DNA from 2 places in the Pseudomonas sp. BW7P1 genome. Region 1 is predicted to be linked to the other one. Evidence: riboswitches for the same ligand, from Rfam matches in the RefSeq annotation. Region 1 holds a riboswitch; the other holds the start of a gene.
What was found. A riboswitch is a leader RNA that binds a small molecule or an ion and turns the genes downstream of it on or off. The one in region 1 is predicted to bind cobalamin.
Positions count from the first base shown of each region.

Region 1 (4,688 bases):
CGGTAACACACCACGTCGGACTGACTGCGTTCACTGCGCCAGGCCAGGTCCTTGAAGCTGACGGGCCGGCTGATGATCCGACCGTCCAGTTCCGGCAGGGCAATGTGCATCGCCAGATCGCGAGGCCCAAGGCCCTGCTCGCTGTCGCGCCAGCCGGGTTCGTTGTCCTGCGCGCAAATGGCCTGGATCACCGGAATATTTCGACGGAATGGCCGCAGATGCGGCGCTTCCGGGCTGGACTGGGCGAAACCGGTGGTGTTCAGAATCACCGACGCGTCTACTTCATCGAGCCAGTCCTCGACCACCGACAGGCAGCCGGGCTCTTTCAGACTGGCCACGGCAATCGGCAGCGGATTGAGTCCGGCCACCTGCAACCGTTGGCAGAACACGTCAATGAACGCCGTGTTGGCCGCTTGCAAATGCGAGCGATAAAACAACACCGCCGCCACCGCTTGACCGGGCCGCCAATCGGCTTGCCAGTCACTCAGTGCGGCGGTGTTTTTGTTCGGGTGGTATATCGCCGTGCGCGGCAGCGTTTGCGGCTCGCCCCACTCGTAATCCCGCGCCAGCCAGCGATTGGCCAGGCAGTGGAAGAAATCCAGTGCGTTGCCCATGCCGCCCTGACGCAGAAACTGCCAGAGCCGGTCGCGATCCTCGGCGCCCACGGTGCTCAAGTCGCTGAGTTCCGGATCGGGACGATCATCGCCCGGCACCAGAATCACCTGCACACCGCGCTCGGACAATTCGACCAGCCGCTCGACGCCATAACGCCAATAAGCGATGCCGCCGTGCAGCGAAATCAGAATGACCCTGGCGTGACGCAGCACTTCATCGACGTACAGGTCGACCGATGCATGGTTTTGCACCTGCATCGGATTGGCCAGGCGCAGGCTCGGGTAATCCTCGGGCAGTTGCTGTGCGGCCTCGGCGAGCAGCGCGAGACTGGAGTCGCCGCTGCACAGAATCACTAGCTCGGCGGGGGTTTGTCCAAGGTCGGCAATGTTGTCATCCGACACGAAACCGCCGGGCTGGGTCCTGAGCAGATGCATGGCTTAAACGCTGAGCGCGGCGCGCAGTTGCGCTTCGAGACTGGCCGCGTCCAGTTCCTGGCCAATCAACACCAGCCGCGTCACACGTGCCTCATCGGCTCCCCATTGACGGTCGAAGTGCTTGTCGAAACGCGTGCCCACGCCCTGAATCAACAGGCGCATCGGCTTGTTCGGGATCGCCGCGAAGCCTTTGACCCGCAGGATGCTGTGCTGGACCACCAGTTGCGTCAGCGCATCGAGCAGCAGGCTTTCGTCGGCTTGCGGCAGTTCGATGGAGATCGAGTCGAAAGCGTCGTGATCGTGGTCGTCGTGATCGTCATCACCGTCGTGGTGGTGATCATGATGGCTGTGGCGGCCGTCGATGTGATCTTCCGCGCCGGCACCCAGACCGATCAGTACATCCAGCGGCAGGCGACCGTTGCTGGCTTCGATGATCTTCACCGCCGGCGGCAGCTCTTCGGCGACTTCCAGGCGCACGCGGGCGAGATCTTCGGGGCTGGTCTGGTCGGCCTTGTTGAGAATCACCAGGTCGGCGCTGGCCAGTTGGTCGGCGAACAGTTCGTGCAGTGGCGATTCGTGGTCCAGGTTCGGATCGAGTTTACGCTGGGCGTCGACCTGATCCGGGAATGCGGCGAAGGTGCCGGCGGCCACAGCCGGGCTGTCGACCACGGTGATCACCGCATCAACGGTGCAGGCGCTGCGAATTTCCGGCCACTGGAAGGCCTGAACCAGCGGTTTTGGCAGGGCCAGCCCCGAGGTTTCGATCAGGATGTGGTCGAGGTCGCCGCGACGGGCCACCAGCTCGCGCATCACCGGGAAGAACTCTTCCTGTACGGTGCAGCACAGGCAGCCGTTGGCCAGTTCGTAAACGCGACCGGTGGCTTCTTCTTCGGTGCAGCCGATGGTGCACTGCTTGAGGATTTCACCGTCGATGCCCAGTTCGCCGAATTCATTGACGATCACCGCAATGCGGCGGCCCTGAGCGTTGTCGAGCATGTGCCGCAGCAAGGTGGTCTTACCCGAGCCGAGGAAACCGGTGACGATGGTGACGGGGAGTTTGGCCAGTGTTTTCATCGGATGCCCTTTGGCAAGGTGGCGGGCATACGGGACGAGGCCGGCAGCGCGCAAGCGTGCCTGGAGAGTTCGCCACCGGATCACCCCGCCCGGTTGAAAGTGAGAATCTGTGACGAGGCAGGTCTCCTGGCTGACGGTGTTCGGGCGTTGGCCCGGTATTCGCTGCGCCTTCCCGCTGGCTCCTGGATTGGGCTGGCAGTGGCGTGGCAGCGAACGGCACCGTTCACAGTTGCGGGGGCAGCCGCGGCTTGGACCGCGTTCCCTTCTTAGCTTCGGCGTAGGCCGAAGAACCTCGAAAGCGCAAGGCTACGCATCGTGTGTTGACCGGTCAATGTTTGGATTGGGGGGCATATCCGTTGCTGCGGGTGTTGCCGCTGGCGGTTTAGCTCTTACAGCGAGTCCCTTTTTCAAACGCCGGAATGCCGGCCCAGCAAAAAGGAACCAAAAGGCTTTGCCCCGGCGTACGGCACTTCGCCTAGGCTCAGTGTTCCCTCGCTACGGTGCCCATCAGGGGGCATCGCCTACGGTTTGCTTCGCTGCACCTCCTCTCGATGTATGCGGCTTCGCCGCACGGCGCTGCGCGCCTGCCCCCTGATGAACACCTCCGCTCGGCCTGCCGAAGAGGCAAAAAATCAAAAGCCAGAGCCAGATCGAGAGCCACTCACCACGATGAGCGTTAGCTCGAGAAAAGCTTTTGATCTCAAGGCCCGTCGGCAGGCTGAGTGGAGGGATTGCTCCGGGGGTGGGAGCGCAGCGACCGTTTGGCGAAGCCAAACACATCGAGAGGAGGTGCAGCGAGGGCCGAACGTCAGGGTAAAGCCTTTTGGGTTACCTTTTCGCTGGGCCGGCACTCCGGCGTTTGGAAAAGGTGACTCGCCGTAAGGGCGAAACCGCCAGCGGCAGCACCCGAAGCAACGGATATGCCCCCAATCCCAATCCCAATTGACTCAAATCCCCCCTCATGGTCTCCTACACAACTTGTTACGGGTGCCCTGCAAAGGGTGAAACGGGAAACCGGTGAATCATGTGCTTTACTCAAAAGCCATGTCAGTCCGGTGCTGCCCCCGCAACGGTAAGCGAGTGAAGTGTCAGATCCACTGTGCCCACGGGCATGGGAAGGTGACGCTTGCAGGTCGGCAGACAGCCACCCCTCGCGAGCCCGGAGACCGGCCCGCAACACACAGTGCGCATCCTGCGTCACTGAACATAACAACCCGCGGTGGGCGGGCGCTGTTCGAACCGCTGCGTGCCCGCTCGCAGGGGTTTTCATGCGCTCCATTCACCCGCTGACACTCCAGAGGGAAGCGCCATGTCGATCACCAGCAGCACCGCCGGCAACACGGACAAAATCGCCAGCACCACCACCCTGAGCCAACGCCTGACCGCTGCGATCTTAGCGTCGATCCTGGGTGCCAGTCTGGTCTACTTCGCCGGTTTCTCGCACATCGAAGCGGTGCACAACGCCGCACACGATACCCGCCACAGCGCCGCGTTCCCGTGCCACTGAGGCCTGACGACATGATCAAGCGTATTGCGCAGACCGCAGGCTTCAGCGGTCTTCTGGCCGCCCTGCTGTTGACCTTGCTGCAAAGCTTCTGGGTTTCGCCGCTGATTCTGCAGGCGGAAACCTTCGAGAAAGCCGAACCGGTGGCCGAGGTCCATGAACACGCCGCCGGCACCGCCGCACACACCCACGATGCCGAAGCCTGGGAGCCGGAAAACGGCTGGCAGCGCGTGGTCTCCACCACCGGCGGCAATCTGGTCGTCGCCGTAGGCTTCGCCCTGATGCTGGCCGGTCTGTACACCCTGCGTGCGCCTACCAAGACTTCGCAAGGCCTGCTCTGGGGTCTGGCCGGTTACGCGACGTTCGTGCTCGCACCGACAATGGGACTGCCACCCGAGCTGCCGGGAACTGCCGCCGCGGATCTGGCCTCGCGCCAGATGTGGTGGATTGGCACTGCCGCTTCGACCGCTGTGGGCCTCGCGCTGATCGTGTTCAGCCGCCACTGGCTGATGAAGATCCTCGGCGTGGCGATCCTCGCCGTGCCACATGTGATCGGTGCGCCGCAACCGGAAGTGCACTCGATGCTCGCTCCGGAAGCACTCGAAGCCCGGTTCAAAATCGCTTCGCAGCTGACCAACGTGGCGTTCTGGCTGGCCCTGGGCCTGATCAGCGCCTGGTTGTTCCGCGGTAAAAGCGATGGTCAGTACCACGCATGACCGATGACAGCGCAGCGCCGACCCTGGTGGTCGGCCTGGGCTGCCAGCGCGGTTGCCCCGCGAGTACGCTGCGCGCCTTGCTCGACCAGGCCTTGCAGGCCCATCACATCGAAATCGAAGCGGTCAAGGCTTTGGCGAGCATCGACCTGAAACGCGACGAACCCGGCCTGCAGGAACTGGCGGCGCAACTGGCGCTGCCGTTGCTGTATTTCAGCAGCGAAGAACTGGCCGGCTATCAGCAGCGACTGAGTCACCATTCACAGATTGCCTTCGAACGCACCGGTTGTTACGGCGTGGCGGAAAGCGCTGCACTGGCGCTCGCAGAACAGTTGATTCAAGCCCCGG
Region 1 is NZ_CP103374.1:3,382,894-3,387,581, forward strand. Features, by position in the region: gene cobN (cobaltochelatase subunit CobN) at 1-1,049, opposite strand, end outside; gene cobW (cobalamin biosynthesis protein CobW) at 1,053-2,123, opposite strand; cobalamin riboswitch at 2,222-2,433, opposite strand; cobalamin riboswitch at 3,092-3,313, shown strand; gene NWV16_RS15080 (CbtB domain-containing protein) at 3,433-3,630, shown strand; gene NWV16_RS15085 (CbtA family protein) at 3,642-4,343, shown strand; gene NWV16_RS15090 (cobalamin biosynthesis protein) at 4,340-4,688, shown strand, end outside.

Region 2 (4,688 bases), 560 kb from region 1:
AGATCCGGTTTCTGCGCGTACAGCACTTCGCTCGACGGATAGCGGGGCGAGATCACTGGCACGCCGAAATATTCGGACTGCGGCACACCGGTGTCGTCCAGATAGGCGACGCCCGACAGCGCCGGACCCGCGCCCAGCGCCAGCAGCAGATCCGCCGCATGCTGATTGAGGGCAACGATCCGCGATGGTGGCGAGGCCGGCAGGTGCCAGGTCTCGCCACAATTGCGGTATTCATCTGCCATAGCCGGAGAAGCGCAAAGCAGAGCGCCCACGAGCAAACACAGCATTCTCATGAGCGCGACCTGATCAGCAGATCCTCGACCACTTCACCGCCCACCAGATGCACCTCGACCAGTCGCTGCGCATCCGCGTGACTGCGCACGCCGTACCAGCACGTCTCCGGGTACACCGTCACGATCGGCCCCAGGTTGCATGGGAACTGACAGTGCGTGCGGGTCAGCAAAACGCCGCCCGGTGTCTCGATGCGGTCGTGGGTCAGCAAGTGCCGGCGCAGGGTTTTCCATAGCTGCAAGGCGCCGCGCTGAGTGCAACGCGGGCCGGTGCAGAGAAACACGTGGCGCGCATGCTCGGGCACGTGCGACCAGTCCGGATGCGTGTCGACGCCGTCGATGGTTTTGATCTCGGCCATCAGAAACGGTACGTGTAGCGGACTTCGGAGGTGAAAGGCCGTCCGAGGTTGTCGACGTTGTTCGAACGGCTGGTGACGTAGTCGCGGTCGAACAGGTTTTCCACCAGCAGGCTCACCCGATGCTGATGAGCACCGTCGAGGTAGCGATAGGCATCGGCATCCACCACCGAGTAATGGCCGTACTCGACCTGTTTCGCGCTGATCACATCGCGGATATAACGGATTGCGCCACCGGCGCCCCACATCCGGTCAACCGACTCGTAACCGATGCGCGAACGGGCGAAGAAGCTCGGCACGTCGTTGAGTGTGACGCCAGCGCGGGATTCGGTGAGGTTGCGGGTCATGTCCGCCTGCAGGCTCCATTGCTCGTTGAGTGCCAGTTTCGCGTCCGCCTCGAAACCACGCATCTGGATCCGCCCCTGGCCGTTGACCCACTGGATGTCATCGAGGGTGATCAGGTCATCGATCTTGCGCTTGAACAGGGTGACACTGGCGCTGAACTCACGGTCGATCAGCAGGCCTTTGTAGTCGAGGCCAAGTTCGGCGTTGCGGCTTTTCTCCGGTTTCAGGTTGCGGTTGCCCAGTTCATCGCCCGGTTCGTTGACGAACAGTTGCTCGGCGTTGGGCAGTTTGTAGGCGGTGCCGTACTGCCCACGAACAGACCAGTTTTCATTGAGGTCATACAGCGAAGTGAGCATGCCGACCGTCGCGCTGTCGCCACCGCTCATGGCTTCGTGGCGGATGCCGATGCTCGGATGCCAGTCGGGCAGGGCATCGATCTTCGGCCGTAACTGGGTGTAGAAGGCGTGGGCTTCGGCCTTGTCGTTGTCGATGATCAGCACGTCGTCCTGGCCCTTGAACCACTGGTTGTCCGTACCGAACACCAGCACATGACCGCCGGGCAATTCAGCCTTGCCTTCGGCCTGTACACCCCAGTCGGTGAAGCCCCAGTAGTCGTTGTGATTGATGGTTCGGGTGCCACCGTCAGTGGTGTTGTTGATGCGTGTGTAGCGGGTGTCCCAATCGTTGATGTGGCCTTTGACGAAGTAGCTCAGACGTTCGTTGACGTTCTGCTCGAAGGTCGCCGTGGCGATCTGCTGGATGCGGTCGTTGGTGGTCTTGTGGTTGTCCACCGGGCGGGCAAAATCGAGGTTGGCGTCGGCGTACTGGTAGAACAGTTCCAGGCGCGTGTCATCGCCAAAGGACTGAATCGCCTTGCCGCCGAACGTCGTGACCTCGTAGGCGCGGTTCTTTTCGCTGCTGTTCCGGATGTCACGATTGCGAAACGGCTGATAGCCGTCCGAAACGTTATGGCTGACGTAGGCCAGCAGGCCCAGGTCGCCGAAACCGTTGGTGAAGATGTTCTCGACCCGCGCATCCTCGGTGGTGCCGCCGAACGTATCCACGCCCATGTTCACTTCGCCGGAGGCCTGTCGGCTCTGCGGGCTGCGGGTGACGATGTTGATCACGCCGGACACGGCTTGCGTGCCAAACAGCAGGCTCTGCCCGCCCTTGAGCACTTCGATGCGTTCGATGGCGTTGGCCGGCAGGGTGTCCAGGTACAAGCCTCCGTACAGGCGATTGTTCAGGCGCACGCCGTCGAGCAGGATCAGCGTGTCGTCATTGCGCCCGCCCAGCAGGGAGTAGGTGCCGTAGTCGAACGGGCCGTTTTTCGGCGCGACGTACAGGCCGGGAATGAACATTTGCATGACGCGGCTGACATCGGCACCGGGGCCGGCGCGTTCGATCTGCTCGCGGGTGACGATCTCGACCTTGCTGCCGAATTGCGCCATGTCGGCGACGGTGGTGGACTCCACGGACGGCGCGGAAATGATTTGCTGGGAGAGTTGCAGCGGCGTGTCATCGGCCAGCAGCAGCGGGCTGAACAGGCAGCCGAGCAACAGGGATGGAGCCTTGGTGTTGAAAGGATTGATCATCGTCTTCTCGAAAGGATCTTCGCAGAAGAGCATGCAGGAGAAGGCATCGCGCACGCGCCGACACCGGCCCATGCCCGCCCACCGCAGGAGTTTGCCAAAAGCATTTCAGGCCGGTCTCCGGGCTCGCGCGTCTGGAGGCTTTCACCTTCCCATGGCCGTCTGGCCACAGTGGTCTGTCGAAAGCATCACGCGCCTACCGTTGCGGGGGCAGCACCGGACTTGTTCGAAAGGAACGTACCGGTTTCCCGTTTCACCCCATGCACGGCGGCATGGGACACCTGAAACAGGGCGGCATCTGAACATCCGGGTGGGCGCTCGTCAACTTCGCTTGTGGTGTGAGAGCTCCTGCAGAGTCGATGTGCAGACGTGCGCATGAGGCGAACGCCGACACTTGCATCATCGGGGCTCTGGTTCTAATGGAAGTTCGAGAGCATAAACGCTGAAATAATCGCCGCGGCGAGTACAAACATCATGATGAAAATGATGTTCAGCCTGAGCCGGTTTGAGCTTTCGAGTTTATTGAGCCTGACGACCAGCTCGTTGAGCTGGGCCGAGGTTGCCAACCCCTTTATCGCATTGGCCAATGCTTCTTGGGCGATGGAGTCTTCCGTTTTTTTTTCGATAGGGTGTGTTTTTAATCTTATTTCCCCCTTGACCTTCGTCAGTCTGAGCGCAACGGCACCAGCCAGAAGCGGGATAGCCAGGTATTGCAAAAATTTCAGATACCGTTCGTAGACTTTGGCAGCATATTTCGTGCTGTCTATTGAGCCTTTTTGCTCCTTGTAATCTGCGTAAGCTTGTTTGAAGCGCTTCATTCGTTCAACTATCAGCGGATTGGTAAATTTTTCAGCTTCTGGGAAAACGCTGTCGTAATTCCTGAAAATATTTATGTCTACCTCAGTGTTTACGCGGTTGGCAGGACGAATTTTTTGAAACAGATTGCAGGCGCCAGCTAGCTGCCGGGCTGACTCTTTCGCCAAGTCTTCTTCCGTTGAAACTGGCAAGCAGATTGTGGCATCGCTTAATTCGTCTGCTGCGATATTCAGGGACTGGGCAGAAAGCTGACCAAAGGTTTCTTCCACTCTTAGATTTGAGAGCTTTGAGTCCAGGCCAACCTGGATAAATTGAAATACAAGGCCCAACGAGCCTGCGATGATCCAGGCGTAATCAACTCTTTTCCAATGAATATCATTAAACCGACTTGGCAATAAACGACTTTGCCAAACGAATAACCAGCAAAAGCAAATAAACAGACCCAGAATTCCGAGAATGGCGTAAGCCGAATACTCGAACATTTCTTTGATCAACGATAACTCCATGTCGTGCTCTTTTTTTCAGTGAAATATCAATTGGTTTTCGCGGGCGCTTCAGACAACCGTCACCTGCGCCTGGCTTTGTTGCACGAACCGCTCGATCAGCCAACGCGCCGCCGGGCCCGGTGGCACATCGGTGCGGTAGATCGCATCAAAGGTGTATTGCCCGCTGCGGTATTCCGGCAGGTCCAGTTTCACCAGTCGGCCACTGTCCAGGTCTTCCTGGATCATCGGCCTGGGCATGTTGCCCCAGCCGATGCCTTCGCGCAGCAGCATGTGTTTGGCGCCCAGGTCTGCCAGACGCCAGGTGCGGCTGCTGAGGACGGCGAAATCCTTGTCCCTGGTCAGCTCTGAGCGATCCGACAGCACCAGTTGCGTGTGCTCGCGACCGGCACCGGGAATATTGGCTTCGGTGCATGCCAAAGGATGATTCGGCGCCGCCACGGGGATCAGCTCCACGCTGCCGATGCCGATTCTTTCGAGGCCGTTGATGCCATCGTTCATCGGCCCGCTGACGCCGACCACCGCGCCGCGGTTGATCACCAGCTCGGTCACGGCGCCGAGTGCTTCCATGTGCAGATGCAGGGCGACGGTGGGGAATGCCTCGCGAAAGGATTTCAAGGCATCCACCACGCGCTCGGCGGGCAACATCACGTCGAGCACCACATGCACTTCGGCCTCCAGCCCTTGCAGCAGGCCTTTGACCTTGGCGCGCAAACCGTGCACGCCGTTGGCGATGGTCCGGGCTTCGGCCAGCACGGTGCGGCCGGCGTCGGTGAGCTGCGGCTT
Region 2 is NZ_CP103374.1:2,820,815-2,825,502, forward strand. Features, by position in the region: gene NWV16_RS12600 (ABC transporter substrate-binding protein) at 1-293, opposite strand, end outside; gene NWV16_RS12605 (ferredoxin) at 290-649, opposite strand; gene NWV16_RS12610 (TonB-dependent receptor plug domain-containing protein) at 649-2,586, opposite strand; cobalamin riboswitch at 2,677-2,883, opposite strand; gene NWV16_RS12615 (hypothetical protein) at 3,000-3,905, opposite strand; gene NWV16_RS12620 (LysR family transcriptional regulator) at 3,954-4,688, opposite strand, start outside.
Region 2: another riboswitch for cobalamin. It lies ahead of NWV16_RS12610 (TonB-dependent receptor plug domain-containing protein); the one in region 1 lies ahead of cobW (cobalamin biosynthesis protein CobW).